DNA from 4 places in the Enterobacter sp. 6722112 genome. Region 2 is predicted to be linked to each of the others. Evidence: predicted binding sites of a transcription regulator. Region 2 holds the regulator's gene; each other region holds the start of a gene.

Region 1 (5,832 bases), 580 kb from region 2:
TGCGGTATTCACAAGATATATTGTACAATCCGAAGCGGCGTCGCAGAGTTGTACAAGCCCGTAAATGACGCAAAAAAGCCGTGTAAATCGTTGAGATGTAAATTATTTGTTGGGCAATTAATGTGCTATAACAGAGTTTTCCCCACGTGTTTTCGTGGTCACCCCCTCAATCTTCAGGATTAGCATGCTCACAACCATCATTTACCGCAGTCATATCTGCGAGGACGTTCCAGTGAAAGCGCTGGAAGACATGGTCGCTGCTGCAAATTGTAGAAATCGCCAGTTCGATGTGACGGGGATTTTGCTGTTTAACGGCACACACTTTTTTCAGTTACTTGAAGGGCCCGCTGATAACGTTAAGGAGATCTATGAGCTCATCTGCCGTGACCCACGGCATCACAACGTGGTCGAATTGTTAAGCGATCACGGGCCTTCAAGACGTTTTGGCAACGTGGGTATGGAGCTCTTTGACCTTCGTCAGTACGATACCGACGAAGTGCTGCAACAGGTACTCGATAAAGGCACAACGCGCTATCAGCTGACCTATAACGATCGCGCCCTGCAATTTTTCCGCACCTTCGTTGAGGCCACTGAAAAAGCCAACTACTTTGAGCTGCCTCCGGCTGACGCCTGGGAGTTTGTCACCGAAAATACGCCGTTATCCTCCCAGCCGACAGTAGTGGCAAAGGGCGCGGACTGTAGTTTCGCATTTCAACCTATCGTCGATCCGTTTATGCAGCAGGTAGTTTCCTGGGAAGCCCTGATCCGCACGCCGTCCGGTGAGTCCCCGGAAAGCTATTTTGCCAACCTGTCGCGTGAGGCGCTGTACGAATCGGATCTGAAGAGTAAACAGGTGGCTTTGTCGATGGCCAGCGCACTGGGCCTACAGACTCAAACGTTGTCCATTAATCTGCTGCCGATGACGCTGGTCAATGTTCCTGGCGCCGTCGATTTTTTACTGACGGCAATTGAGGCGAACGGTTTTGTGCCGGAGCAAATTGTGGTCGAGTTCACCGAGAGCGAGGCGATCTCGCGCTTCGAAGAGTTCACCAGCGCGGTCAGACAGCTTAAAAGCGCCGGGATCAGCGTGGCCATCGATCACTTTGGCGCGGGATTCGCCGGTCTGCAACTGCTGGCCCAGTTTCAGCCGGACAGAATCAAGATTAACCGTGACTTGATTGCCAACGTGCACAAGAGCGGCCCTCGTCAGGCGATCATTCAGTCAATTATTAAATGCTGCGCCTCCCTGGAAATTCTGTTCTGTGCGGTAGGCGTAGAGCTGGCTGAAGAGTGGATGTGGCTGGAATCTGCCGGGATTTCTCAGTTCCAGGGACACCTTTTCGCCAGCCCGCGCCTGGGGGGCATACCGGCGATTGCCTGGCCCGAGAAAAAGTACGATTTATAAAAACCTGTACGTAACTCTTAAAAGTGACCTGTACGTACGGCTAAATTTATACAACAATACATTAACGAGTGAGTGGTTCGTTGAGCCATTCACTTGTCTCAGAACGAGGAGTTAGTTATACAAATGATTTGTACAATCTGATAAGGTTGGTTTGGTTAGGTATGGAAGTATTGTGCGTGAGGGAGTTAATGGCCTATTACAGTATCGGCGAAGTGGCCGAACGATGCGGTATCAACCCCGTTACGCTGCGTGCCTGGCAGCGCCGTTATGGATTGTTGAAGCCGCAGCGAAGCGAAGGGGGTCATCGTCAGTTTGACGATGAAGATATCCTGCGTATCGAAGAGATCAAACGCCTGATGAAAACGGGTGTTTCGGTCGGTAAAGTAAAAGCGCTTCTTGAAAATACAGAAGTGATGACTCAGGGAAACTGGGCATCGTTTCAGGAAGAGATGTTAACCGTTCTGCGCTATGCCAGTCCGGCAAAACTGCGCGCCAAAATCGGCGAGTTCCGCCGTGACCATGCGATGGATGTTCTGATAGATAACATCATCACCCCTGTGCGGCAGCGAATGAACCAGGACCAGAATACGGTGCGTCACATGGCGAGCCTGCTGGACGGTGTCCTGATTGAGTTTGCCGTTGCAAGCCTGGGTGAGTCGCGAAAAAAAGCAGGTAAGGATGCGCTGCTGATTGGGTGGGAGTGCGACGACCGTACGCATTTGTGGCTGGAAGCGGCCCGTCTTGCCTACAAAGGCTGGCATATCGACGTGCTGGCTGAGCCGATTGATTCTCCACGTCCTGAACTCTTCCCCGGGCAAAAAATCTTCGTCTGGACCGGTAAAGCGCCTACGCCTCGTCAACAGGAGCAGCTCGACCATTGGCGTGAACAGGGTTTCGCCGTTTCGTTCCATCACTGATGTTAAGGGGGCCAACGGTAAACCGCCAGTGCGGGATTTTGCCTTCTGGCGATACGACAGGGGTATCCGCGAAGATGCATAGCATCAGTACCCCTGTCATATCGTCGGTTTATTCCATCATCAGGTTGTCTGAAATATTCATACTGGCCACGGATTCAACTTTCCACACGCCATCTTCCTTGACCATGCAGTCAATCACGGTGTGATCCCGCTTTTTGCCGAATGAGATATAAACCTGCATACAGGCGGCATCGTAATCCAGCGCCCGCGCACTGACGATGCCCCAGTCATCTTCATATCCCTGAGCCTTGATGAACATATCGACGTCAGGCACGTCATATTCATCTGAATCCAGCTTATCCATGGCTTTGAGTTTGCTGATAGTTTCGCGGGTTACATATGGCCTCAGCGCTTCATAGTTTTTCAGGGGCTCTTTCCCGATAATAATTTGCGAGATGTACCACTTATTAAACTGAAGGGCAGCGGATACCTCAGGGGGGAACTTCTGTGCAGCGGATGCGAGAGTGGGCAGAAGCAGGATCGCCAGAATTATTTTTTTCATGTCAGTCATGCCTGTAAATTGCATATGCTGTCTTTACTTGCCGGTATTGCTATTAAAGAAAATTCTGCACATCTTTTCTGGCTATACTGACCTGCATGCTGGCGAGCATGAGCTGCGGCTTTATAGGTACTCCACATAATTTAATCCCTTATTGAATAAATGGTTAACAAGGGAAACATTACGTCGAAAAGGGATGAGTTTATGTAATTAATCATGTTCGGAATTTAACCACTATCAGACTGATAAATAATGGTTAACTTATCCATCAAACGTCTTTATGCGCGCCCAGGTAAGGCAAAAAAGGATTAAAAAGAACCTGGCTTAAGGGGGAGGCATACGTAAAAAATGTATATGGTGCCTGCGCGTACTTTAGCTATCTTAAAAATAGGTATTTCCAATACAATTTTTATCATTGCCCGTCACCTTACCGCCTTTCTTATGAAATGCATTATTTATCAATACATTGAACAAATCTAACCATCCCATCCGCATCCCGTCACAGGGTCTATGCTTAATGAAAGTAGCCAAAAAGGGCGGTTTAGCCCAAAGCCCCTGCTCGCAGGGGGTTGAAGTGATAATCGTTATCACTAACATGGTGTTATGCCCTGGTGGCTTATCAGATGAGGTGGACCTATGGAACTGCATTCAGAAACCTTCAATCCGGCCGATTTTGCCTGGCGTGGCTTAACGCTGACGCCCGCGGCGGCGGCGCATATTCATGAGCTGGTGGCAAAAAATCCCGACATCCTCGGCGTACGCTTAGGCGTTAAGCAGACTGGCTGCGCGGGATTTGGCTACGTGCTGGATACCGTAACCGAACCTGAAAAGGACGATCTGGTCTTTGAAACCGACGGTGCAAAGTTATACGTCGCGCTACAGGCGATGCCGTTTATCGATGGAACCGAAGTCGACTACGTTCGGGAAGGTTTAAACCAGTTATTCAAATTTCATAACCCGAAAGCCCAGAACGAATGCGGCTGCGGCGAAAGCTTTGGGGTATAGGCGGTACTATGTCTCGTAATACTGAAGCAACGAGTGATGTAAACACCTGGAGCGGCGGACACCTCAACTATAAAGAGGGTTTCTTTACGCAGCTGCAAACCGATGAGCTGGCGAAAGGCATCAACGAAGAGGTCGTGCGCGCCATTTCGGCGAAACGTAACGAGCCGGAGTGGATGCTGGAGTTTCGCCTGAGCGCATTCCGCGCGTGGCTGGAGATGGAAGAACCCCACTGGCTGAAAGCGCATTACGATAAGCTGAACTATCAGGATTATAGCTACTACTCCGCGCCCTCCTGCGGCAGCTGTGATGATACCTGTGCCTCGCAACCCGGCGCGGTTCAGCAAACCGGCGCGGAGAACAGCTTCCTGAGTAAAGAGGTGGAAGAGGCGTTTAATCAGCTCGGCGTGCCCGTGCGCGAAGGCAAAGAGGTGGCGGTAGACGCCATTTTTGACTCCGTCTCGGTGGCAACCACCTACCGTGAAAAACTGGCGGAGCAGGGGATCATTTTCTGTTCCTTTGGTGAAGCCATTCACGATCACCCCGAGCTGGTGAAAAAGTATATTGGTACCGTGGTGCCGAGTAACGATAACTTCTTCGCGGCACTGAATGCGGCGGTGGCGTCAGACGGTACTTTTATCTACGTGCCGAAAGGCGTGCGCTGCCCGATGGAGCTCTCGACCTATTTCCGCATCAACGCGGAAAAAACCGGCCAGTTTGAACGCACCATCCTGGTGGCCGATGAAGGCAGCTACGTAAGCTACATCGAAGGGTGCTCCGCTCCTGTGCGCGACAGCTACCAGCTGCACGCGGCGGTGGTAGAGGTGATCATCCATAAAGATGCGGAAGTGAAGTACTCTACGGTACAGAACTGGTTCCCGGGCGACGGCAACACCGGTGGTATTCTGAACTTCGTCACCAAACGCGCGCTGTGCGAAGGCGAAAACAGCAAAATGTCCTGGACTCAGTCAGAAACCGGCTCCGCCATTACCTGGAAATACCCGAGCTGTATTCTGCGCGGCGACAACTCCATCGGTGAGTTTTACTCCGTGGCGCTGACCAGCGGTCATCAGCAGGCCGATACCGGCACCAAGATGATCCACATCGGTAAAAACACCAAATCGACCATCATCTCCAAAGGGATCTCTGCCGGTCACAGCCAGAACAGCTATCGCGGGCTGGTGAAAATCATGCCGACGGCAACCAACGCGCGTAACTTCACCCAGTGTGACTCCATGCTGATTGGCGCGGACTGCGGGGCGCATACCTTCCCGTATGTCGAATGCCGCAATAACAGCGCCCAGCTTGAGCATGAGGCAACTACGTCACGTATTGGTGAAGATCAGCTTTTCTACTGCCTGCAACGCGGGATCAGTGAAGAAGATGCGATTTCAATGATCGTTAACGGCTTCTGTAAGGACGTGTTCTCTGAACTGCCGCTGGAATTTGCCGTTGAAGCCCAGAAACTCCTCGCCATTAGTCTTGAACACAGCGTCGGTTAAGGAAAGCACATGTTAAGCATTAAAGATTTACAGGTTAGCGTGGAAGAGAAAGAGATCCTGCGTGGCCTCAATTTTGACGTCAAACCGGGTGAAGTTCACGCCATCATGGGGCCAAACGGCTCCGGGAAAAGTACGCTTTCAGCGACGCTGGCAGGACGCGAAGATTATGAAGTTACCAGCGGCTCCGTTGAGTTTAACGGCAAAGATCTGCTGGAGATGTCGCCGGAAGAGCGTGCCGGCGAGGGCATCTTTATGGCCTTCCAGTATCCGGTGGAAATTCCGGGCGTCAGCAACCAGTTCTTCCTGCAAACCGCGCTGAACGCGGTGCGCAAGTATCGCGGCCTTGAGGCGCTGGATCGCTTTGACTTCCAGGATCTGATGGAAGAGAAGATCAAGCTGCTGAAAATGCCGGAAGATCTGTTGACCCGCTCGGTAAACGTGGGTTTC
Region 2 (5,832 bases):
CGAAGACCTGAACGAAAACGCGCCGCGCGCGATGGCAGTGATCGATCCAGTGAAACTGGTCATCGAAAACTATCCGCAGGGTGGAAGCGAACTGGTCTCGATGCCTAACCATCCGAACAAACCGGAAATGGGCACCCGCGACGTGCCGTTCAGCGGTGAAATCTGGATCGATCGCGCCGACTTCCGCGAAGAAGCGAACAAGCAGTACAAGCGTCTGGTGCTGGGCAAAGAAGTGCGTCTGCGTAACGCCTATGTGATCAAAGCCGAGCGCGTAGAGAAAGATGCGGAAGGTAACATCACGACCATCTTCTGTACGTACGACGCAGAGACGCTGAGTAAAGATCCGGCGGATGGCCGTAAAGTGAAAGGTGTGATCCACTGGGTGAGCGCGCAGCATGCGCTGCCGGTTGAGATCCGTCTCTACGATCGTCTGTTCAGCGTACCTAACCCAGGCGCTGCGGAGGACTTCCTGGCGGTTATCAACCCTGAGTCGCTGATTATCAAGCAGGGGTATGCCGAGCCGTCTCTGAAAGCCGCTGAAGCCGGTAAAGCGTTCCAGTTTGAACGTGAGGGTTACTTCTGCCTGGACAGCCGTTACAGCACGGCGGAAAAACCGGTATTTAACCGTACCGTCGGTCTGCGTGATACCTGGACTAAGATCGGCGAATAATCACGCTGGCATGGTCAATGAGAAACAAACGCCGCATAATGCGGCGTTTTTTTATTTAACGATCATGTCGTTAAGCATCGGGATGATGAATTAAAGCCAACATTCCAGGTCAATGTGGTGCTACTTATTTTATTTAAAAAAGTTTGTTGTTTTCCAAAAACAGAAACGCTGAAAAATATATTCACAATATCAATGTTACTTACTGAAAATTAGCGTATTCCCCCGCCAGTACTTGCTTCCCGGTAAATGTTACAAAGCACTACGAAATATGTGCTCTTCGTCATAATCCTGACTTTTGCCTGATTAAAAGCATTGATAATTCGCGTCGCGAAAAATAACCTAAAGACGGTAGTTAATTCGAGGGTATTTCTGACTACCCCTGACCACTTGGTCTTTTCTGTTTTTCGCCGTTTAAGGCGTTTTAATTCGTCAAAGAGGAATAATCTATGCGTACGTTCAGTGGCAAACGTAGTGCGCTGGCGCTGGCTATCGCCGGTGTGACAGCAATGTCGGGCCTGGTGGTTGCGCCAGAGGCAAAAGCAGCAGGTTTCATCGAAGATTCCACCCTCACGGGCGGTATTTATTACTGGCAGCGTGAGCGTGACCGTAAAGACGTCACTGAAGATAAATACAAAACCAACCTTTCTCACTCGACCTGGAACGCTAACCTTGATTTCCAGTCGGGATATGCCGCCGATATGTTCGGGATCGATATTGCAGCGTTCACCGCAATTGAAATGGCCGAAAATGGCGACAGCGGCCATCCGAACGAAATTGCGTTCTCCTCCAGCAATAAAGCCTACGACGAAGACTGGTCCGGCGATAAAAGCGGAATCAGCCTGTATAAAGCGGCTGCAAAATTCAAATATGGTCCGGTCTGGGCGCGTGGAGGTTATATCCAGCCAACCGGCCAGACGCTGTTAGCACCGCACTGGAGCTTTATGCCAGGTACCTATCAGGGTGCGGAAGCCGGTGCTAATTTTGACTACGGCGATGCGGGGGCGTTGAGCTTCTCCTATATGTGGACCAACGAGTACAAAGCGCCGTGGCACATTGAGATGGACAAGTTCTATCAGAATGATAAAAAAACCAAAGTTGATTATCTCCACTCGCTGGGGGCGAAGTACGACTTCAAAAACGATCTGGTGCTGGAAGCTGCTTTTGGTCAGGCTGAAGGCTATATCGATCAGTACTTTGCTAAAGCCAGCTACAAATTTGATATCGCGGGTAGCCCGCTGAGCACCAGCTATCAGTTCTACGGTACGCGCGACAAAGTCAGTGATGGCAGCGTAAATGATATCTATGACGGCACCGCGTGGTTACAGGCGTTGACCTTCGGCTACAAGGTAGGTCAGGTTGATTTACGTCTGGAGGGAACATGGGTCAAGGCAGAAGGGCAGCAGGGCTACTTCCTGCAACGTATGACGCCAACCTACGCCTCTTCCAATGGTCGTCTGGATATCTGGTGGGATAACCGCTCTGACTTCAACGCCGACGGCGAAAAGGCGGTCTTCTTCGGCGCAATGTATGACCTGAAGAACTGGAACCTGCCTGGCTGGGCAGTGGGTGCGTCCTACGCGTACGCCTGGGACGCGAAGCCAGCAGATATGGCTACGCCAGACGCCTACTACGATCCGAATTACCGTCTGAAAGAGTCTTCATACAGTCTGGATGCGATTTACACCCTTCAGGAGGGCCGTGCGAAAGGCACGATGTTCAAACTGCACTTCACCCAGTATGACAACCACTCCGATATCCCGAGCTACGCGGGCGGTTACGGCAACATCTTCCAGGATGAACGTGACGTGAAATTCATGGTCATTGCGCCATTCACAATCTTCTGATGAATACGCAGGCGGGCGAAATCCCGCCTGCATGGAGACTGCATATGATGAAAAAAATGGTAATCGTTGCGCTGCTGGCATCGGGGCTGGTGGCGTGTGCGCAGGATCAGGCGCAGAAAGAAGACTCCCGTCTGAAGGAGGCGTATAGCGCCTGCATCAATACAGCACAAGGATCGCCAGAGAAGATTGAAGCCTGCCAGAGCGTGCTGAATGTGCTGAAAAAAGAGAAAGCGCATGAGCAGTTTGCGACGCAGGAAAATGTTCGCGTGATGGATTACCAGGCCTGTATCCAGGCGCGGAAAAGCGGTAACGATCAGGAAGTGGCGAAGCGTTGCGATAAGATCTGGGACGAGATTCGCAATAACAATAAATAAGTTGCTTTATGCCCGGTGGCGCTGCGCTTACCGGGCCTACAACGGTGTCACAGCCCGTAGGCCCGGTAAGCGCAGCGCCACCGGACTTTTTTCAGGCAAAAAAAAGCCAACCTTACGGCTGGCTCAGAGTATGAACACGATATTATTTCGCGTCGTGCGCGTGGTCGTCTTCGCGGCAATCGCCTTCAGCGCAGTGACCGTACAGGTACAGGCTGTGGTTGGTCAGGCGGATGCCATGACGGGCGGCGATTTCACGCTGGCGTGATTCAATGGAATCATCGCTAAATTCAATGACCTTGCCACAGTCGAGGCAGATCAGGTGATCGTGGTGATGCTGCTGAGTCAGCTCGAACACGGATTTACCGCCTTCGAAATTATGACGAGTAACAATGCCCGCGTCATCAAACTGGTTCAGCACACGATAGACGGTTGCCAGCCCAATCTCTTCACCCATATCGATAAGACGCTTATAAAGGTCTTCCGCACTGACATGGTGATTGTCTGGCCCCTGAAGCACTTCAAGGATTTTTAACCGAGGAAGCGTTACTTTCAGGCCAGCTTTCTTTAATGCGGTATTGTTGTCAGTCATGCGGAATCTGTCCTGTTGCTAAACGATTCACTTCAAAAGAAGAAGTGACAGAAAATGCACTTGGGATAATGCGTCTCATTATAGAACTGCCATGGCTAAATGAAAACTGCAAGTCTCAAGCAAAGTATGCTTATAAAAACGTGGTATCACCAACAAACTTGTTCGATGGCACCCACTTTTTACCAGGGGGATATTGTACAGGTCTGGGCGAAAAAGTTAAAAGTTTGTAGCAATTAATTTAATCGGTTTTACCTGGAAAACGGGCGCAACCGGAGTTGCGCCGCAGGGATATCAGGCGTTAAGGATATCGTCCAGGTTCAGCTCTTCACGAACCTGCTTAACCCATTTTTCTACACGCTCAGCGGTCAGCTCTGGCTGACGGTCTTCATCAATGGCCAGGCCAACGAAGTGATCGTCATCTGCCAGACCTTTGGACGCTTCGAAATGGTAACCCGCCGTTGGCCAGTGACCGACGATCGCCGCACCGCGTGGCTCAATGATGTCGCGAATAGTGCCCAGCGCATCACAGAAATACTCAGCATAGTCTTCCTGATCGCCACAGCCAAACAGGGCAACCAGCTTGCCGTTGAAGTCTACTTCTTCCAGCGTCGGGAAGAAATCGTCCCAGTCACACTGTGCTTCACCGTAGTACCAGGTCGGGATGCCCAGCAGCAGGATGTCATAGCCCTCGAGATCTTCTTTGCTGCTCTTGGCGATGTCATGCACATCAGCAACGTCTTTACCGAGCTGTTTTTGAATGTTTTTTGCGATATTTTCAGTATTGCCGGTATCACTGCCAAAGAAAATGCCGATGATTGCCATGAGTAAAATAACCTCTTGAAACTTAATGGTATGGTGGCGCAAATTGTCCACGGATAAGGGCAATAATAGCAGAACAGGCAACCCTGCGGAAACAGCTATCACGCAGGACTGCACTCTGTGCTACATGAAAAAGGTAATATTGGGGATTTTCTGACTCACGCCTTGCCGCGTAACGTCTCAAGCTGGGCGATCAGCATCTCTTCGATCAGTTCGCTGCGGCTGATGTTGCGCGCGTCAGCTAACTCGTTAAGCGCATCGACGGCATCGGCATTCAGCTTCAGTTCGACACGCTTAAGCCCACGATTTTTATCGCGTTTAAGCTGGTTGCGTTTATTGATACGCAGCTGTTCATCGCGCGAAAGCGGATTCGTTTTCGGTCGTCCCGGTCGACGCTCATTCGCGAACAGATCTAGTGTCGTACGGTCCGTTTGTTCTTTGGCCATGATTCTGAGACTTCGGGGGAAACACGCCGCCCTGCTAATGCCCGGGCGATAAGCGCGCCATCATACATCACCCAAATCCACACGCCAACGACTGGAAGCCCGTCGTCTTCCGGTCGCTGGCTTTTTAATCAATTCGCTGTATCAGTAAGATAGCGGCGAATGGCGCGCAGGACGGCATCCGGTTTTTCCGCGTGTACCCAGTGCCCGGCACCCGCAATAACGTGAGCGCGAGCCTGCGGGAATTGCGCCAGCAGCGTGTCACGGTATGCATCAGTGACGTAAGGGGAGTTGCCGCCGCGAATAAAAAGGGTAGGGTGCGGCCAGGCGGGGACGGTTTCCCAGCCCACAATATGCGAATACTGATCCCACAATACCGGGACGTTAAAGCGCCATTGTCCGTCAACAAACGATTTCAGCAGGAACTGGACCACGCCTTCCTCATCAAGATGCTCACGCATAACGGCAGCCGCCTGCTGGCGGGTTGCGACACCCGCTTCGGTGACCGCATTGATGGCGGCAAAAATCTCATCGTGACGGCGAACGTCGTAATTGACGGGCGCAACGTCGATGACCACCAGCCCGGAAATTCGCTCAGGGGCCAGCGCAGTGAGCGCCATCACCGCTTTGCCGCCCATTGAATGCCCGATAAGCGTCGCTTTCTGGATATTATTCGCATCGAGGGTGTCCCGCAGATCCTGCGCCATGGCTGCGTAGGTCATCTCCTCCGAGCGCCCAGAAAGACCGTGATTGCGCATATCAACCTGGAGGATCGCGTGATCGGCCACTAAATCGCGCGCAAGCACACCCAGATTATCCAGGCTACCAAACAGGCCGTGAACCAGTACGATGGGAGAATTATTGTTCGGCGATTGTGCAGTTTGCGCTCGGGTATTCAATTTCATGGCAAAGTTCTTTTTTTAGGTTTGTCAGGTTAGGGTATCATGTTGACCATTCTGCCGCCCGGGGGCAAGGATCCAGTTTAATCTGACTTTTGCCGCCAACCTGGTTTGACGCTATCCGCTGTTGGGATTTGACCTTATAATCTCAACGACTTGTATTCAGATAAGATATCGCACTGGATTAAGATGAA
Region 3 (5,832 bases), 3.2 Mb from region 2:
TGCAGACAATTGGCGAAACGGTGCATTTCGCGAAGCGTAAGGGTGTGCAGGTCGCAGTCCCAGGTGGCGAGCATTACACGGCCGCTGGATGCGCCTAAATCGACAGCCACACAATGGCGAAAAGTCATGGTCGGGTCCTTTCTTAAGTCATTAGCGAGGAGTGTAAGAAAGGGAAGAAATAGCCACCTTCTCGCCACTGACAGCCCAAATCTCGCGCTGGCAAGAAAGCAAAGATGAACGTGAGGGAGTTCACAGTTTCCAGTAATGGCGGGGTTTGCAGGCAGTGTGACGCTGACCGCATTTCCTGATCTTTCCGTCTGTTTCTTGAAAAACCGACAGCTTTTGCGCGGTTTGCTGTCAAAAATTTAAGGTGAGCGTGGAAGGCCTTAATTACTATTTTGAGAACTTTTCTCATTGGTGGGGGCCGTTATGACCGTACTGCACAGCGTCGATTTTTTTCCTTCGGGGGCTTCGCCGGTCGCGATTGAGCCACGGCTGCCTCAGGCTGCGTTCCCGGAGCATCATCATGATTTTCATGAAATTGTGATTGTTGAGCACGGAACGGGCATCCACGTGTTTAACGGTCAGCCGTATACCATCAGCGGCGGTACGGTGTGCTTCGTGCGCGATCACGACAGGCACCTGTATGAACATACCGACAACCTTTGCCTGACCAATGTGCTCTATCGTTCTCCGGATGCGTTCCAGTTTCTCTCCGGGCTGAATCAGCTGTTGCCGCAGGAGAAGGACGGTCACTACCCCTCGCACTGGCGGGTGAATCAGTCCACGTTGCAGCAGGTGCGTCAGCTGGTGAGCCAGATGGAGCAGAGCGAGGATGGACAGGAGACGCACGCCATTGCTACCCGCGAGCTGCTGTTTATGCAGCTGCTGGTGCTGCTGCGGCGCAGCAGCCTGGTGGAAGGGCTGGAAAATAACGACGCGCGCCTGAATCAGCTGATGGCCTGGCTGGAAGATCATTTTGCCGAAGATGTCTGCTGGGAAACGCTGGCGGATGACTTTTCGCTCTCGCTGCGCACGCTGCATCGTCAGCTCAAGCAGCATACCGGGCTGACGCCGCAGCGCTACCTCAACCGTCTGCGCCTGATCAAAGCGCGGCACCTTTTACGTCATACCGACGAAAGCGTCACCGATATCGCCTATCGCTGCGGATTCGGCGACAGTAACCACTTTTCGACGCTTTTTCGCCGGGAGTTTAACTGGTCGCCGCGCGATATTCGTCAGGGGAAAGACGCGTTGCTTCAGTAACGCGAGGGCAGTCACCGTTTTTTTGCTGCAAAAAGGCTAATAATGTCCGGTTATTCGCCGTAGAGGTTGTGGTGTGGCTGCTCAGCTCATTCTTCGCAAAGATGATTTTTTTGCCTCCGCGAGTCAGGCCGTCGCGGTGGCCGACCGCTACCCGCAAAACGTCTTTGCCGAGCACACCCACGAGTTTTGCGAGCTGGTGCTGGTATGGCGAGGCAACGGCCTGCACGTCCTCAACGACCGCCCCTACCGCATCACGCGCGGAGACCTGTTCTACATCCGCGCTGAAGACAAACACTCCTACGCCTCGGTTAACGATCTGGTGTTGCAGAACGTCATCTACTGCCCCGACAGACTTAAACTGAATGTCGACTGGGCGGGCAATATCCCCGGTTTTCATGATGCCAGAGGCGAACCGCACTGGCGCTTAAGCAGCAACGGCATGGCTCAGGTGCGCCAGACGATTTCCCAGCTGGAGCAGGAGAGCCAGAAGAGCGATCCGGTGGCAAACCAGATGTCGGAGCTGCTTTTTGCCCAGCTGGTGATGACCCTGAAGCGGCATCGTTACGCTACGGATAATCCCTCTGCTACCACGCAGGAAGCGCTGCTGGATAAGCTCATCACCCGGCTTGCGGGCAGTCTGAACAAGAGTTTCGTGCTGGAAAAATTCTGCGAGCAGGAGCAGTGCAGCGAGCGCGCGCTGCGCCAGCAGTTCCGCACCCAGACGGGGATGACGGTCAACCACTATCTGCGCCAGCTGCGCATCTGCCACGCCCAGTACCTGTTACAGCATACGGAGCTGATGGTGAGTGAAGTGGCGATGCGCTGCGGCTTTGAGGACAGTAACTACTTTTCGGTGGTGTTTAACCGTGAGGTGGGGATGACGCCGGTTCAGTGGCGTCATCGCAGTCGAAAGGCAGCGTAATCAGTTCGCCATGCCGAGGCCGACGATATTGGCCGCAATGATAATCACCACACAGCCCAGGCTCAGCACGCCAACCGGACGACGCCCGGCATTGTTCCACTCTTTCAGCACCAGCCCAACCAGCCCGCCGCACAGCACGTAGAAGCTCATGTGCAGCATCCAGCTCATGTAGTCATACTGCGCCGGAATACTGGCGTGACCCCAGGCGTAGAAGAAGAATTGCAGATACCACATCAGACCGCCGAGGGCGGAGAGCAGGACGTTGGTGACGATCAGCGGTTTTGCCAGCGAGAAGTCGGCTTTTACCGACAGGTTCTTCACTTTTGCCAGACGAATGAAGCAGAAGCCGAGGTTTACCAGCGCGCCGCCGCCCATGATCACCACGTAGCTTGGCAGGGCAACGTACAGCGGATCGACGCCCAGCGCCGCAGCGGCGTCGTGCATCGGTTTGGCGGCGTTCATGGCGAACGACATGCCCGCCGAGAATACGCCGCACATCACCGCCAGCAGCAGCCCTTTCTTCAGGTTGAACTCTTCGGCTTTGATGCCCATCTTGCGTTCTTTCAGCTGGCCTGCGCGGGTGACGATGCCCACGCCGATCACCGCCACCAGCACGCCCAGCAGCGTCATTCGCCCGCCCTGAGTGTTGATCAGCACGTCGAAGTGGCCGTTGAGGATTGGCGTCATCAGGGTGCCAACAATCAGCGTAATGCCAATCGCGATGCCAATCCCCATCGACATGCCTAGGTAGCGCATGGTGAGGCCGTAGTTGATATTACCGATGCCCCACATCGCGCCGAACAGGAATACCGGCAGCAGGGTGGAGGCGTTGAAGGAGGAGAAGTAGCCCCAGAAATCGGGCAGCAGCATGGCGCTGATTGTCCACGGCAAAATCAGCCAGGACACGGTGCCGCCAACGGACCACATGGTTTCCCATGACCAGCCTTTCACCTTTTTAAACGGGGCATAGAAACAGGCTGCACTGGCCGCGCCTATCAAATGCCAGAAAATACCCATCGTAATCGCATGATTCATTTTTACATCCTCATCGTTTTTATAGCCGGAGGCTTCCCGCCGACTTGATGAGTGTAAAAATGAGGCGGTTTGGGAACCTTCAGAAGGTTGCCGCACTTTTGTTCAGGATGGCAATCACCACGTTAAGCACGTGAGCAGACTCACAATTTTGTCATTTATCAAAAATCTAATAACCTTATAAAAAATACGGCATTGATAATCATTTTCAATATCATTTAATTAACTATAATGAACCAACTGCTTACGCGGCATTAACAGCTGTGCCGCCCGACAATAATGGAGAGGATTATGAGTTATACACTGCCATCCCTGCCGTATGCCTACGACGCACTGGAACCGCATTTCGACAAGCAGACGATGGAAATCCATCACACTAAACACCACCAGACCTATGTGAACAACGCGAATGCTGCGCTGGAAAGCCTGCCAGAGTTCGCTAATCTGCCTGTTGAAGAGCTGATCACCAAACTGGACCAGCTGCCGGCAGACAAGAAAACCGTGCTGCGCAACAACGCGGGCGGTCACGCTAACCACAGCCTGTTCTGGAAAGGCCTGAAAACCGGCACCACCCTTCAGGGCGACCTGAAAGCGGCTATCGAGCGTGACTTCGGTTCCGTTGACAACTTCAAAGCGGAATTCGAAAAAGCCGCTGCAACCCGTTTCGGCTCTGGCTGGGCGTGGCTGGTCCTGAAAGATGACAAACTGGCGGTCGTTTCTACCGCTAACCAGGACTCCCCGCTGATGGGTGAAGCTATCTCTGGCGCATCCGGCTTCCCAATTCTGGGTCTGGACGTGTGGGAACACGCTTACTACCTGAAGTTCCAGAACCGTCGCCCTGACTACATCAAAGCCTTCTGGGATGTAGTGAACTGGGACGAAGCAGCAGCGCGTTTCGCCGCTAAAAAATAAGGTTGCATTGACGCCTGTGAGAAGCGAGTCTGATGACTCGCTTTTTTTGTATCTGAAGGAGTGGAGATGCATTACCCGGTGAATGTGTTTACAGGCAAGGTAAGGGAGTACGAAGGCAGCCGCCCGAGCGCCATCGCCAAAGTGCAGGTCGACGGTGAGCTGACGTTGACCGATCTCGGGCTTGCGGGTGACCAGCAGGCTGAAAAGAAAATCCACGGCGGGCCCGATCGCGCGCTGTGCCACTATCCGCGCGAGCACTATCAGCACTGGAAAGCCGAATTTCCTGAACAGGCGGACCTCTTCGTCGCCCCCGCGTTTGGCGAAAATCTCTCAACGGAGGGGCTGACGGAGAAGAACGTCTTTATCGGCGATATTTACCGCTGGGGCGATGCTTTGATTCAGGTCACCCAGCCGCGCTCACCGTGCTTTAAGCTTAATTACCATTTCGGCATTCAGGATATGTCGGCCCAGCTGCAAAACGCGGGTAAAACCGGCTGGCTGTATCGCGTTGTGCAGGCGGGACAGGTTTCGGCGGATGCGCCGCTTGAGCTGGCTTCGCGCTTGAGTGAGGTGTCGGTATACGAGGCCTGCGCAATTGCCTGGCATATGCCGTTTGATGACGAGCAGTATCACCGCCTGCTGTCAGCGGCGGGATTATCCACCAGCTGGACCAGAACGATGCAGAAGCGGCGGTTAAGCGGCAAGATCGAGAGCAGTTCGCGGAGATTGTGGGGGAAAGAGGTTCCGTAGAAAGTAGGCCGGGTAAGGCGAAGCCGCCACCCGGCACATACGGTTACGAACGCTTATACAGCGGCAGCCATAGCGTTAACCTCAGCCCGCCCAGCGGGCTGTCATCGGCTTTCACCCAGCCACGGTGCTGTTGCATGGCGGTTTCAACAATCGCCAGACCTAGCCCCGTACCACCAGATTCACGGTCGCGCGCCTCGTCGGTGCGGTAGAACGGACGGAAAATCTGCTCGCGATCTTCCGGGCTGACGCCAGGACCATCGTCATCGACAATGACGGTAATCCCGTCTTTATCCACCGAAAACGCCACTTCAATCTTCGTGTGCGAATAGCGCAGGGCGTTACGCACGATATTCTCCAGCGCGCTTTCCAGCGTGTTGGGGTTACCGTAGAGCGGCCACGGGCCCGGCGGGAAGTTGACGGTGAACGATTTGCCCATCTGCTCCGCTTCGAACGCCGCGTTGTCCAGCACCTCATGCCAGAGGTGATTGGCTTTCACCGTTTCGCTCACCAGCGCGTTTTTCTGCTGATTGCGCGACATCACCAGCAGATCGTTGATCATGCTGTCCAGGCGATGCGCTTCCGTCTCAATACGCTCCAGCTCTTTGCTCTCGCCGCTGCGGCGGCGCAGCAGGGCGGTACCCAGCTGTAAGCGCGTGAGCGGCGTCCGCAGCTCGTGGGAGATATCCGACAGCAGGCGTTGCTGCGCGGTCATCATGCGGTCAAGAGCAGAGACCATCTGGTTAAAACTGGTTCCGGCGGCCAGGAACTCCTGCGGCCCGGATTCCAGCTCCGGATGCTGCCTCAGGTTGCCCTGCGCCACTTCGTCCGCCGCATTTTTCAGCTTACGCGCCGGTTTCGCCAGGCTCCACGCCAGCCATAACAGCAGCGGGGAACTGACCAGCATCGTGACAATCAACAGCAAAAGCGGACGGTCAAACAGCAGGTTGATA
Region 4 (5,832 bases), 2.8 Mb from region 2:
AAACGAGGAATCAAATGGCTCGTACAACACCCATCGCACGCTACCGTAACATCGGTATCAGTGCGCACATCGACGCCGGTAAAACCACTACTACCGAACGTATTCTGTTCTACACCGGTGTAAACCATAAAATCGGTGAAGTTCATGACGGCGCAGCCACCATGGACTGGATGGAACAGGAGCAGGAGCGTGGTATTACTATCACCTCCGCAGCGACTACTGCATTCTGGTCAGGTATGGCTAAGCAGTACGAACCGCATCGCGTAAACATCATCGACACCCCAGGGCACGTTGACTTCACCATCGAAGTAGAACGTTCCATGCGTGTTCTTGACGGCGCGGTAATGGTTTATTGCGCAGTTGGTGGTGTTCAGCCACAGTCTGAAACCGTATGGCGTCAGGCAAACAAATATAAAGTTCCACGCATCGCGTTCGTTAACAAAATGGACCGTATGGGTGCTAACTTCCTGAAAGTTGTTGGCCAGATCAAAACCCGTCTGGGCGCGAACCCTGTTCCGCTTCAGCTGGCAATTGGTGCTGAAGAAGGTTTCACCGGCGTTATCGACCTGGTGAAAATGAAAGCCATCAACTGGAACGAAGCAGATGCGGGCGTTACCTTCGAATACGAAGATATCCCGGCAGAGATGCAGGACCTGGCTGACGAATGGCACCAGAACCTGATCGAATCCGCAGCAGAAGCTTCTGAAGAGCTGATGGAGAAATACCTGGGTGGTGAAGAACTGTCTGAGCAAGAGATCAAATCTGCTCTGCGTCAGCGCGTTCTGAACAACGAAATCATCCTGGTAACCTGTGGTTCTGCGTTCAAGAACAAAGGTGTTCAGGCGATGCTGGATGCGGTAGTTGACTACCTGCCATCCCCGGTTGACGTTCCTGCGATCAACGGCATCCTGGACGACGGTAAAGATACTCCGGCTGAGCGTCACGCAAGTGATGACGAGCCGTTCTCTGCACTGGCGTTCAAAATTGCTACCGACCCATTCGTGGGTAACCTGACCTTCTTCCGCGTTTACTCTGGTGTGGTTAACTCCGGTGACACCATCCTGAACTCCGTGAAAGCGGCGCGTGAACGTTTTGGCCGTATCGTACAGATGCACGCTAACAAACGTGAAGAGATCAAAGAAGTTCGTGCGGGCGACATCGCTGCTGCTATCGGTCTGAAAGACGTGACCACTGGTGACACCCTGTGTGACCCGGATCACCCGATCATTCTGGAGCGTATGGAATTCCCTGAGCCGGTAATCTCCATCGCAGTTGAACCAAAAACCAAAGCTGACCAGGAAAAAATGGGTCTGGCTCTGGGCCGTCTGGCGAAAGAAGACCCATCATTCCGCGTATGGACTGATGAAGAATCTAACCAGACCATCATCGCTGGTATGGGTGAACTGCACCTGGACATCATCGTTGACCGTATGAAGCGTGAATTCAACGTTGAAGCAAACGTGGGTAAACCTCAGGTTGCTTACCGCGAAGCGATTCGCGCGAAAGTTACCGATGTTGAAGGTAAACACGCTAAGCAGTCTGGTGGTCGCGGTCAGTACGGTCACGTTGTGATCGACATGTACCCACTGGAGCCGGGCTCTAACCCTAAAGGTTACGAGTTCATCAACGACATCAAAGGTGGTGTAATTCCTGGCGAATACATCCCTGCCGTTGATAAAGGCATCCAGGAGCAGCTGAAAGCTGGTCCTCTGGCTGGTTACCCGGTTGTAGACATGGGTGTTCGTCTGCACTTCGGTTCTTACCACGACGTTGACTCCTCTGAACTGGCGTTTAAACTGGCTGCGTCTATTGCCTTTAAAGAAGGCTTTAAGAAAGCAAAACCAGTTCTGCTTGAGCCGATCATGAAGGTTGAAGTAGAAACTCCTGAAGAGAACACCGGTGACGTTATCGGTGACTTGAGCCGTCGTCGCGGTATGCTGCGTGGTCAGGAATCCGAAGTAACTGGCGTTAAGATCCACGCTGAAGTTCCGCTGTCTGAAATGTTCGGATATGCGACTCAGCTGCGTTCTCTGACCAAAGGTCGTGCATCATACACTATGGAATTCCTGAAGTATGATGATGCGCCGAACAACGTTGCTCAGGCCGTTATCGAAGCCCGTGGTAAGTAATCCACAGGATTAAAACCTAAGTCCCGTGCTCTCTCCGAAGGGGAGAGCACTATAGTAAGGAATATAGCCGTGTCTAAAGAAAAATTTGAACGTACAAAACCGCACGTCAACGTTGGTACTATCGGCCACGTTGACCATGGTAAAACTACCCTGACTGCTGCAATCACCACCGTACTGGCTAAAACCTACGGCGGTGCTGCTCGTGCTTTCGACCAGATCGATAACGCACCAGAAGAAAAAGCTCGTGGTATCACCATCAACACCTCTCACGTTGAGTATGACACCCCGACTCGCCACTACGCACACGTAGACTGCCCAGGCCACGCCGACTATGTTAAAAACATGATCACCGGTGCTGCGCAGATGGACGGCGCGATCCTGGTTGTTGCTGCGACTGACGGCCCTATGCCTCAGACTCGTGAGCACATCCTGCTGGGTCGTCAGGTAGGCGTTCCTTTCATCATCGTGTTCCTGAACAAATGTGACATGGTTGATGACGAAGAGCTGCTGGAACTGGTAGAGATGGAAGTTCGTGAACTGCTGTCTCAGTACGATTTCCCAGGCGACGACACTCCAATCGTTCGTGGTTCCGCGCTGAAAGCGCTGGAAGGCGAAGCAGAGTGGGAAGAGAAAATCATCGAACTGGCTGGCTACCTGGATTCTTACATCCCAGAACCAGAGCGTGCGATTGACAAGCCATTCCTGCTGCCAATCGAAGACGTATTCTCCATCTCCGGTCGTGGTACCGTTGTTACCGGTCGTGTAGAGCGCGGTATCATCAAAGTTGGTGAAGAAGTTGAAATCGTTGGTATCAAAGAGACTGCGAAGTCTACCTGTACTGGCGTTGAAATGTTCCGCAAACTGCTGGACGAAGGCCGTGCTGGTGAGAACGTTGGTGTTCTGCTGCGTGGTATCAAACGTGAAGAAATCGAACGTGGTCAGGTTCTGGCGAAGCCAGGCTCAATCAAGCCACACACCAAGTTCGAATCTGAAGTGTACATTCTGTCCAAAGACGAAGGCGGCCGTCATACTCCGTTCTTCAAAGGCTACCGTCCACAGTTCTACTTCCGTACAACTGACGTGACCGGTACCATCGAACTGCCAGAAGGCGTAGAGATGGTAATGCCAGGCGACAACATCAAGATGGTTGTGACGCTGATCCACCCAATCGCGATGGACGACGGTCTGCGTTTCGCAATCCGTGAAGGCGGCCGTACCGTTGGCGCGGGCGTTGTTGCTAAAGTTCTGGGCTAATTAATTAGCCCTGAAATAAAAAGGACGCTCCGGCGTCCTTTTTTGTTTTCTGCCGTTGGGGCATTGTCATAAAAATTCGCATTTTTTGCTTTCTCCCGCCACGTATTCCGACGCCCGCGCTATTGTAATCATAACCATTCTCACTTACACTTTGCGCATATTTTGAACGGGAGTCTTTATGTACGTTTGTTTATGTAATGGTGTAAGCGACAAAAAAATTCGTCAGGCCGTTCGCCAGTTTCAACCACAATCTTTCCAGCAGCTTCGCAAGTTTGTTCCGGTGGGAAATCAATGCGGTAAATGCGTTCGCGCAGCGCGTGAGATCATGCAGGACGAACTGATGCAGATCCCGGAATTCAAAGAGATCGCGTAAGCCTCTATCTTTTTTTTGACATCCCCGTAGCCCGATCTACGCTTCAATGAGTGGAAGCGGAGGGACTATATAATGAAAGGTGATGTTAAAATCATAAGTTATCTCAATAAATTATTGGGAAATGAGCTTGTCGCAATCAATCAGTATTTTCTCCATGCAAGAATGTTTAAAAACTGGGGACTGACTCGCCTCAACGATGTTGAATACCATGAGTCCATTGATGAAATGAAACACGCCGATAAATACATTGAGCGTATTTTATTCCTCGAAGGCATTCCTAACCTACAGGATCTCGGAAAACTGGGCATCGGAGAAGATGTCGAAGAGATGCTGCGTTCTGATCTCCGGCTGGAGCTGGAGGGTGCAAAAGATCTGCGTGAAGCCATTGCCTATGCGGACAGCGTACATGACTACGTCAGCCGCGATATGATGATCCAGATCCTGGCCGATGAAGAAGGGCACATCGACTGGCTTGAGACCGAACTGGATCTCATTAGCAAAATTGGCCTACAGAACTACCTTCAGTCTCAGATCAAAGTGGAAAGTTAATCAGGCTTTCCCAGCCAACGCATAAACCCGCTGCCGCCAGAAATGGCCCAAAAGGCAGTGGGTTTTTTAATGCCTGCTTATCAGGGGTAAACAACGAGAAAGCAACCAGATACAGCAGAGCCATTAACGCGGCCACTAATGCCAGTATTGGTAGTACACACCAGCCATGCCATGCCCCCAGCGCCGCCAGATATTTTATGTCGCCATATCCCATCCCTTCACGTCGGCAGATGAGCCGGTATCCCCAATAGATAATGGCGAATCCGGCATATCCTGTCATCGCACCCACTACCGCGCTCGGCAAAAAATCAGGATGGAGACAAAGCTGGTAGAGCAGGCCCGTCCATAGCAGCGGACAAAGAAATTTATCGGGAAGAAGCCCCGTGCGGATATCGGTGCGAACAAGCAAGGCCGATAACGCAAAATAGATCAACAGAAAGGGGAGGGACAGTAGCATAGCGAGAGCCTCAAAATGGTTTGAGCGCATACTCGTAATAATCTGCATGCCCGGCAATGTGTAAAAACAGCAATTGCGTAGCGGCTTCATACAAAGAGTTGAGAAGGGATACTTTGCATAAAAAATTGCGCGGCCTTACGTATAGTACGTCTTTGGCGCTTAATTTCTAAACGGCACTTGCGTCTTTCTCTGATTTACGTATAATGCGCGGGCTTGTCGTAATTGACGGCGGGTTCAATCTGAACCAGAGTAGCTCACTTTGTTACTCAACAATGCTCCCAATTGGGGAGCTACGTAAGAACGGTTACACTCTCCCATCAATCGTAATGGGTTTGAGGAGTAATCATTTTCGTTTATAAAATAATTGGAGCTCTGGTCTCATGCAGAACCAAAGAATCCGTATCCGCCTTAAAGCGTTTGATCATCGTCTGATCGATCAATCAACCGCGGAAATCGTCGAGACTGCTAAGCGCACTGGTGCGCAAGTCCGTGGTCCGATCCCGCTGCCGACCCGCAAAGAGCGCTTTACCGTTCTGATCTCTCCGCACGTTAACAAAGATGCGCGTGATCAGTACGAAATCCGCACTCACAAGCGTCTGGTTGACATCGTTGAGCCAACTGAGAAAACCGTTGATGCTCTGATGCGTCTGGATCTGGCTGCCGGTGTAGACGTGCAGATCAGCCTGGGTTAATCAGGTCATCGAGCGATTGAGAGGTTGAAACAATGATTGGTTTAGTCGGTAAAAAAGTGGGTATGACCCGCATCTTCACTGAAGATGGCGTTTCTATCCCAGTAACCGTAATCGAAGTTGAAGCAAACCGCGTTACTCAGGTTAAAGATCTGGCTAACGATGGCTACCGCGCTATTCAGGTTACCACTGGTGCTAAAAAAGCTAACCGTGTAACCAAACCAGAAGCGGGTCACTTCGCTAAAGCTGGCGTTGAAGCTGGCCGTGGTCTGTGGGAATTCCGTCTTGCTGAAGGCGAAGAGTTCACCGTAGGTCAGGACATTAGCGTTGAGCTGTTTGCTGACGTTAAAAAAGTTGACGTAACCGGTACCTCTAAAGGTA

What was found. Region 2 encodes Fur, which represses iron uptake genes when iron is present. Its sites were predicted from a motif close to ATAATAATGAGAACNACTATCAA; they were not measured.
Region 1: a site for Fur is predicted at 3,456-3,478, ahead of sufA (Fe-S cluster assembly scaffold SufA). Genes of this name have one in related genera too.
Region 3: a site for Fur is predicted at 3,416-3,438, ahead of sodA (superoxide dismutase [Mn]). Genes of this name have one in related genera too.
Region 4: a site for Fur is predicted at 3,505-3,527, ahead of bfd (bacterioferritin-associated ferredoxin). Genes of this name have one in related genera too.

The regions. Positions count from the first base shown of each region.
Region 1 covers NZ_JBZWGR010000007.1:1,679,544-1,685,375, forward strand. The annotation lists gene AC4OVU_RS09555 (diguanylate phosphodiesterase) at 185-1,405, shown strand; gene AC4OVU_RS09560 (MerR family transcriptional regulator) at 1,594-2,322, shown strand; gene AC4OVU_RS09565 (DUF3828 domain-containing protein) at 2,432-2,884, opposite strand; gene sufA (Fe-S cluster assembly scaffold SufA) at 3,518-3,886, shown strand; gene sufB (Fe-S cluster assembly protein SufB) at 3,895-5,385, shown strand; gene sufC (Fe-S cluster assembly ATPase SufC) at 5,395-5,832, shown strand, end outside.
Region 2 covers NZ_JBZWGR010000007.1:1,103,652-1,109,483, forward strand. The annotation lists gene glnS (glutamine--tRNA ligase) at 1-670, shown strand, start outside; gene chiP (chitoporin ChiP) at 1,117-2,514, shown strand; gene chiQ (ChiQ/YbfN family lipoprotein) at 2,562-2,888, shown strand; gene fur (ferric iron uptake transcriptional regulator) at 3,031-3,477, opposite strand; gene fldA (flavodoxin FldA) at 3,769-4,299, opposite strand; gene ybfE (LexA regulated protein) at 4,455-4,742, opposite strand; gene ybfF (esterase) at 4,871-5,644, opposite strand; gene seqA (replication initiation negative regulator SeqA) at 5,828-5,832, shown strand, end outside.
Region 3 covers NZ_JBZWGR010000007.1:4,254,755-4,260,586, reverse strand. The annotation lists gene rhaB (rhamnulokinase) at 1-128, opposite strand, end outside; gene rhaS (HTH-type transcriptional activator RhaS) at 430-1,266, shown strand; gene rhaR (HTH-type transcriptional activator RhaR) at 1,340-2,188, shown strand; gene rhaT (L-rhamnose/proton symporter RhaT) at 2,189-3,223, opposite strand; gene sodA (superoxide dismutase [Mn]) at 3,512-4,132, shown strand; gene yiiM (6-hydroxyaminopurine reductase) at 4,199-4,882, shown strand; gene cpxA (envelope stress sensor histidine kinase CpxA) at 4,926-5,832, opposite strand, start outside.
Region 4 covers NZ_JBZWGR010000007.1:3,877,323-3,883,154, reverse strand. The annotation lists gene fusA (elongation factor G) at 15-2,129, shown strand; gene tuf (elongation factor Tu) at 2,199-3,383, shown strand; gene bfd (bacterioferritin-associated ferredoxin) at 3,562-3,756, shown strand; gene bfr (bacterioferritin) at 3,829-4,305, shown strand; gene AC4OVU_RS20110 (prepilin peptidase) at 4,289-4,762, opposite strand; gene rpsJ (30S ribosomal protein S10) at 5,143-5,454, shown strand; gene rplC (50S ribosomal protein L3) at 5,487-5,832, shown strand, end outside.